2 regions of the Streptomyces sp. NPDC030021 genome follow, and region 2 is predicted to be linked to the other one. Evidence: riboswitches for the same ligand, from Rfam matches in the RefSeq annotation. Region 2 holds a riboswitch; the other holds the start of a gene.
The links. Region 2 has a riboswitch for ZMP and ZTP ahead of ACZ4YL_RS17730 (serine hydroxymethyltransferase). Riboswitches for the same ligand answer to the same signal wherever they lie in the genome.
Positions count from the first base shown of each region.

Region 1: another riboswitch for ZMP and ZTP. It lies ahead of ACZ4YL_RS01495 (bifunctional 5,10-methylenetetrahydrofolate dehydrogenase/5,10-methenyltetrahydrofolate cyclohydrolase); the one in region 2 lies ahead of ACZ4YL_RS17730 (serine hydroxymethyltransferase).

Region 1 is NZ_JBVIAH010000001.1:342,225-345,765, reverse strand. It holds gene ACZ4YL_RS01505 (RNA polymerase sigma factor) at 1-897, opposite strand, end outside; gene ACZ4YL_RS01500 (class I SAM-dependent methyltransferase) at 1,113-1,874, opposite strand; ZMP/ZTP riboswitch at 1,932-2,034, shown strand; gene ACZ4YL_RS01495 (bifunctional 5,10-methylenetetrahydrofolate dehydrogenase/5,10-methenyltetrahydrofolate cyclohydrolase) at 2,119-2,964, shown strand; gene ACZ4YL_RS01490 (MAB_1171c family putative transporter) at 3,072-3,541, opposite strand, start outside.
Region 2 is NZ_JBVIAH010000008.1:107,630-111,170, forward strand. It holds gene trpS (tryptophan--tRNA ligase) at 1-534, opposite strand, end outside; gene ACZ4YL_RS17730 (serine hydroxymethyltransferase) at 752-2,020, opposite strand; ZMP/ZTP riboswitch at 2,055-2,145, opposite strand; gene rocD (ornithine--oxo-acid transaminase) at 2,277-3,482, shown strand; gene ACZ4YL_RS17740 (glutathionylspermidine synthase family protein) at 3,499-3,541, opposite strand, start outside.

The DNA of each region.
Region 1 (3,541 bases), on a different contig from region 2:
GAGGTTGGCCTCCAGCAGGTGGTTCTTCGCGCGGCGGCCGTCCTCGACCAGGATCTCCAGCTCGCGCTTGAAGGCGGGCTTGTGGTCCTCCTCCTCTTCGAGCTTGTACTCGGAGAACAGACCCGCCTCGATGCGCTTGGCGAGCTCCACCTCCTGCTCGGCGTTGAGGAGCGGCACCTTGCCGATGAGCTTGAGGTAGTCCTTGACGGGGTCGGCGGTGGCACCGGCCACCATGACCGTCTGCGCCGGGGCGTCGTCCTCGTCGTCGTCGGACAGGACGAAGCCCTGGGTGCCGCCGGCCTTGGGCGCCTCGTCCTCGGCCTCGTCGGCGAGGTCCTCGGCAGCCCAGTCCTCGCCCTCGGCGACGGGGGTCTCGCCCTCGTCGGCGTCCTTGGCGCTGGTCTTCTTCGCCGCGGTCTTCTTCACGGCGGTCTTCTTCACGGCGGTCTTCTTGACCGTGCGCTTCTTCGGCTCGGCGGCGGCCTCGGCCGACGCCTCGTCCCCGGTGGCTGCGGCCGACGAAGCGGATATCGCCGTGGCGGTGGTGGTGACGGCCGTCGCCGCGGTCTTACGGGCGCCGATGGGGCGCGGCGCCGCGGTGGCCTTCTTGGCCACGGTGCGGGCCGGGGCGGCGGCAGCCTTGCGGGGCTTCTTGGCGGCAGCCTTGGTGGCGGGGGCCGCGCTGACGTGGAGGGCGACACCCTCCTCGTCCAGGACCTGGTTCAGGCTGCGCAGGACCCGCTTCCACTGGTCCACCGGGATGCGGCCGGCCTCGAAGGCCTGGCGCACGTCGTCACCGTTGATGTGGCCCTGCTCGCGGCCGCGCTCGACGAGCGCGACAAGGGCCTCGGATTCGGCGATCTCCGGAGGGAACGTACGGGACGGGCTGAGCGACACAAGGAGCCTCTCGTTGCGAACAGATTAAGGGTGGGCGGGACATCATCGCGCGAACTCGGGAAACAGACCCGAGGGGGGTCTGTATTCCGGGCCGCGCGAGGACACCTGTCGGTTCATCGCATGCCCGAGTCGATTCGTTACGCGCTGAATTGAGTGACCTGCGCCACGCTGTGGCCACGCAACCCGATCCGGCGCAGATCCGTCCGCCCTTCAGATCAGCCCGTTTTACGGGCCTCGATGAGGAAGCGGGCGGTGTGAGCGATGAACGGACCTTCGCGTTCGATCCGTTCGTGGAGCTCACGCAACCGGTCCCGGTACTGCCCGACCGTGAAGCCGGGCACCATCCAGATCACCTTCCGTAGAAAGTAGATCACGGCTCCGATGTCGTGGAACTCCGTGCGCAGACGTTCGGAGCGCAGATCGAGGACTTCGAGGCCGGCCGCGGCGGCGTCGGCGACCGCGTCGTCGGGGTGCCGGGCGCGCCGGACCTCCTCCGGCTGCGGGCCGAGGAAGTACTCGACGAGCTCGAAGACGCTCGCCGGACCGACCTGCTGCGAGAGGTAGCTGCCGCCCGGCGTCAGGACCCGCGCGATCTCCTCCCACCAGATGGTCACCGGATGCCGGCTGGTCACCAGCTCGAAGGCCGCGTCGCCGAAGGGCAGCGGCGGCTCGTCGGCGTCGGCGACCACCACCGCGCCCAGCGGGTGCAGCAGCCGCGTCGCCTTCTCGATGTTGGGCGGCCAGGACTCGGTCGCCGCCGTCAGCGGCGGCAGCGGAGCGCACCCGGCCAGGACCTCACCGCCACCGGTCTGGATGTCCAGCGCGGACCGGACCTGGGCCAGGCGCTCGGCCATCAGCCGCTGGTACCCCCAGGAGGGGCGCTGCTCGGTGGCCCGGCCGTCGAGCCAGGAGAAGTCCCAGCCGTCCACCGAGACGGACTCGGCCTCGGCGACAAGATGGTCGAAAGTACGCGTCATGTATTGATCGTCCCAGGTCGGACGCCCGACAACCACCGGATATGTCGACTACAGTGGTCGGCGGGCCGTGACTGGCGTTCGGGTGGATCACCACCGGGGAGCGGCCCGGCGTACCTGTGGACCTCCGGTACGTCGGCTGCCGCGCGCCTGGGCGAACCGCGATCCGCAGCGACGTTCAGGAGACCCCGTGACGACTGCCCAGACTGCCACTGCCCCCGCCTCTGCCGCCGGCTCCGCCCAGCTGATGGACGGCACGGCCCTCGCCCGCCGCATCTCGGAGCAGACCGCCGCCTACGCGGCGAAGATCACCGAGCGCACCGGCACCGCGCCCTGCCTCGCGACCGTGCTGGTCGGCGAGGACCCGGCCTCCGTGACCTACGTCCGCATGAAGCAGAACCGCTGCGCCAAGGCGGGGATCACCTCCCGCCACGTCGAGCTGCCGGCCGGGACCACCACCGAGGAGCTGGTGGCCACCCTCACCGCGCTGTCCGAGGACCCGGAGATCAGCGGCATCCTGCTCCAGCACCCCGTCCCGCACCACATCGACGAGCGCGCCGCCTTCGAGGCCATCGCCCCGGGCAAGGACGTCGACGGGGTCACCATGCACTCCTTCGCCGCCATGGGCTTCGGGCTGCCGGGCTTCGTCTCCTGCACCCCCGGCGGCATCATGCGCCTGCTCGCCGCCTACGACGTGGACCTGACCGGCAAGCACGCCGTCGTCGTCGGCCGCAGCGCGATCCTGGGCAAGCCGGCCGGGATGCTGCTGCTGGAGCAGAACGCCACCGTCACCTACTGCCACTCGCGCACCCAGGACCTGCCCTCCATCGTGCGCCAGGCGGACGTGCTGGTCGCCGCCGTCGGCAAGGCCGAGTTCATCCGGGGCGAGGACATCAAGCCGGGCGCGGTGGTCCTGGACGCCGGTTACAACGAGGGCAACGTCGGCGACGTGCACTTCGAGTCGGCCGCCGCCCGGGCCTCGCTGATCACTCCGGTGCCGGGCGGTGTCGGCCCGATGACCATCGCCGTACTGCTGGAGCAGACCGTGCAGGCGGCCGCCGCGCAGGCCGGGCTGGACCTCGCGGAGCTCTGATCCCACCGCGCGGATCCCGCGTACGACGCACGCCCGCGCTCACACGCGCACGCACGCACGCCCCGGCCCTCGGTCCGGGGCGTCGCGTTTCCCCGGGGCTGTGCGCCTCACACGCCGACCGGGTCGGGGTTCAGGTCCGGCGTGCCGGCGGTGTCCGCGTCACGGGCCGCGGCGACGATGTCGGAGGTACGGAACGCGTCGGCCAGGGCGGTCAGGGGCCGCCGGCCCAGACGGTAGGGCTCCGGGATCGCGGCCGGCCCCGGCACGGATCCGCGCGCGGCGGCGGCCTTGCGGTGGCAGGCGGCCGCCAGGACGGCCGCGTCCGCGAGCGTGGCGGCCCGCGCCTCGCCCATGCCCCGGCCCCGGGCCTCCTCGTACGCGGCGCTGCGCACCCGGGGGTCGAACCAGCCGGCCAGTGCCAGGATGCCGTCGTCGATGACCGACTCGCGGTGGATGAGCCGGATCCCCACCGGGGACCACCAGGCCAGCGGGACGGTCCGTCCCTGGGTCGCGGCGAATCCGCGCAGGGCCTTCCACAGCGGGCGCAGCCGCCGGTACTGGCCGAGGGCCACCCATG
Region 2 (3,541 bases):
GAGGGTGAAGGTCCGGCCGTAGCGCTGGTTGAAGCGCTCCGCCAGGTCACGGGTCAGCTCGATGTGCTGGCGCTGGTCCTCGCCGACGGGGACCGCGTTCGCCTGGTACAGCAGGATGTCGGCGACCTGCAGGATCGGGTACGTGAACAGGCCGACGCTGGCGCTGTTGACGCCGCCCTTGGCGGACTTGTCCTTGAACTGGGTCATCCGGCTGGCCTCGCCGAAGCCGGTGATGCAGTTCATGACCCAGCCGAGCTGCGCGTGCTCGGGCACGTGGCTCTGGACGAAGAGCGTGCAGCGCTCGGGGTCCAGGCCGGCGGCCAGCAGCTGGGCGGCGGAGAGGCGGGTGTTCGCGCGCAGATCCTTCGGATCCTGCGGCATGGTGATCGCGTGCAGGTCGACCACCATGTAGAAGGCGTCGTGCGTCTCCTGCAGGGCGACGTACTGGCGGATGGCTCCGAGGTAGTTCCCGAGGTGGAACGAACCGGAGGTGGGCTGGATGCCGGAGAGCGCGCGAGGACGATCAGAAGCCATGGCTTCATTCTCTCAGGTGCGGGGGCGGGCCCGTGCCCGCCGGCGGCCGGATCCTTCCGGGTCGCGCCGGGTCCGGCCGCCCCGCGCCGGGGTACCCGGCGGTTGCGGATCGTCCGGATCCCGCCCCGGCCGAGCGACCGATTTCCGTCCCGGGACGGGCCGGGCCAACACCGCTGCGCGGGGGTCTGGGGCAGAGCCCCGGCAGCGGTGCCGCAGGTCAGGACAGCGGGAGGCCCGGGGCCGGGAACGCGGCCATCAGGTCCGTGACCTCCGCGCGGATCACGGCGAGCGCCTGCTCGTCCCCCTTCGCGGCGGCGTCGACCGCGCGCGAGATCCAGTCGGCCACCAGCGGCATGTGCTCGGTCGACAGGCCCCGCGAGGTCAGCGACGGCGTGCCGATGCGGATGCCCGAGGGATCGAACGGCTTGCGCGGGTCGAACGGCACCGTGTTGTAGTTCACGACGATGCCCGCCCGGTCCAGGGCCTTGGCCGCGATCTTGCCCGGCACGTCCTTGCCCGTCAGGTCGATCAGGATCAGGTGGTTGTCCGTACCGCCCGAGACCAGGTCGAAGCCCTTCTGCAGCAGCGCCGCGGCCAGCGCCTTGGCATTGGCGACGACCGCGTGGGCGTACGAGACGAAGGACGGCTGCGCGGCCTCGTGCAGCGCCACCGCGATACCGGCCGTCGTCTGGTTGTGCGGGCCGCCCTGCAGGCCCGGGAAGACCGCCTTGTCGATGGCCTTCGCGTGCTCCTCCCGGCACATCAGCATCGCGCCCCGCGGACCGCGCAGCGTCTTGTGCGTGGTGGTGGAGATGACGTCGACGTGGTCCGCCGGGGACGGGTGTGCGCCGCCCGCGATCAGGCCCGCGATGTGGGCGACGTCGGCGACCAGGATCGAGCCCGCCTCCCGCGCGATCTCCGCGAAGGCGGCGAAGTCGATGGTCCTCGGCAGGGCGGTGCCGCCGCAGAAGATCAGCTTGGGCCGCTCGGCGAGGGCCAGCTCGCGCACCGCGTCGTAGTCGATGAGCCCGGTGTCGGCGCGGACGCCGTACTGCACGCCCCGGAACCAGGAGCCGGTCGCCGAGACGCCCCAGCCGTGCGTCAGGTGCCCGCCCATCGGCAGGGCCATGCCCATCACGGTGTCGCCCGGCTTCGCGAAGGCCAGGTACACGGCCAGGTTGGCCGGCGAGCCGGAGTACGGCTGGACATTGGCGTGGTCCACGCCGAACAGGCCCTTGGCCCGCTCGATCGCCAGCGCCTCGACGCGGTCGATGTTCTGCTGGCCCTCGTAGTAGCGGCGGCCGGGGTAGCCCTCGCTGTACTTGTTCTGCAGCACGGTGCCGGAGGCTTCGAGGACGGCCGCGGACACGTAGTTCTCACTGGGGATCAGGCGCAGGGTCTGCGCCTGCAGCACTTCCTCCGCCGCGACGAAGGACGCCAGCTCGGGGTCGGTGGCGAAAAGGGCGGGATGGCGGCTCGCGGACATGGCGGGCTCCTCCGGGGTCGATGTGATCGGTACCCCGCGAGGCCCAGGCGAGCGGCCCTGTATGCGGTCGAGCGCGCACGACTCCCCCGGAGTTGGTTCTCCGTACGCCAGTCGCCGTGCGTACCGGACACCTTAGCGGGCGCGCCGGGAGAGAGGTTTCTGCGTCCGCGATACGAGCGACGATAAGAAGGTGACGCCACCCTCGTCACCGCTTCACCCGGCGCTCCACCCCGCCGGACGGACGATCGGAGACCCCGTGTCGACAACTGCTGATGCCATCCGCTCCGCAGACGCGCACAGCGCGCACAACTACCATCCGCTGCCCCTGGTCGTCGCGTCCGCGGAAGGCGCGTGGATGACCGATGTCGAGGGCCGCAGATACCTCGACATGCTCGCCGGGTACTCGGCCCTCAACTTCGGGCACGGCAACCGCCGTCTGATCGACGCCGCCCGCGCCCAGCTGGAACGGGTCACGCTCACCTCGCGCGCGTTCCACCACGACCGCTTCGCCGACTTCTGCACCGAGCTCGCCGCGCTGTGCGGCAAGGAGATGGTGCTCCCCATGAACACGGGGGCGGAGGCCGTGGAGACGGCGGTGAAGACCGCCCGCAAGTGGGGCTACGAGGTCAAGGGCGTCCCGGACGGGCACGCCAAGATCGTGGTCGCCGCCGACAACTTCCACGGGCGCACCACGACCATCGTCTCCTTCTCCACGGACCACGACGCCCGCGACCACTTCGGCCCGTACACGCCGGGCTTCGAGATCGTTCCGTACGGGGACCTCACCGCGCTGTCCCACGCCGTCACCGAGAACACCGTGGCCGTGCTGCTGGAGCCGATCCAGGGCGAGGCGGGGGTGCTGGTGCCGCCCGCCGGGTACCTGAGCGGCGTACGGGAGCTGACCCGCGAACGGAACGTCCTCTTCATGGCGGACGAGATCCAGTCCGGGCTGGGACGGACCGGCCGGACCTTCGCGTGCGAGCACGAGGGGGTCGTCCCGGACGTCTACATCCTCGGCAAGGCGCTCGGCGGCGGCGTGGTGCCGGTGTCGGCCGTGGTCGCCGACCGGGACGTGCTCGGGGTGTTCCGTCCCGGCCAGCACGGGTCCACCTTCGGCGGGAACCCGCTCGCGTGCGCGGTCGCGCTGGAGGTCATCGCGATGCTCCGGACCGGCGAGTTCCAGGGCCGCGCCACCGAGCTGGGCGAGCACCTGCACCGGGAGCTGAACCTGCTGGTCGGCGGGGGCGCGGTGACCGCCGTACGCGGCCGCGGGCTGTGGGCGGGCGTCGACATCGACCCGTCGCGGGGCACCGGCCGGGAGATCTCCGAGAAGCTGATGGAGCTCGGGGTGCTGGTGAAGGACACGCACGGGTCGACGATCCGGATCGCCCCGCCGCTGGTGATCAGCAAGGAGGACCTGGACTGGGGCCTGGACCAGCTCCGGTCGGTGCTCGGCGTGTAGGGCCGCCCCGGTCCGGTCAGAGGATGACGTGGGGCAGGAAGCGGGCGTACTCGTCCGTG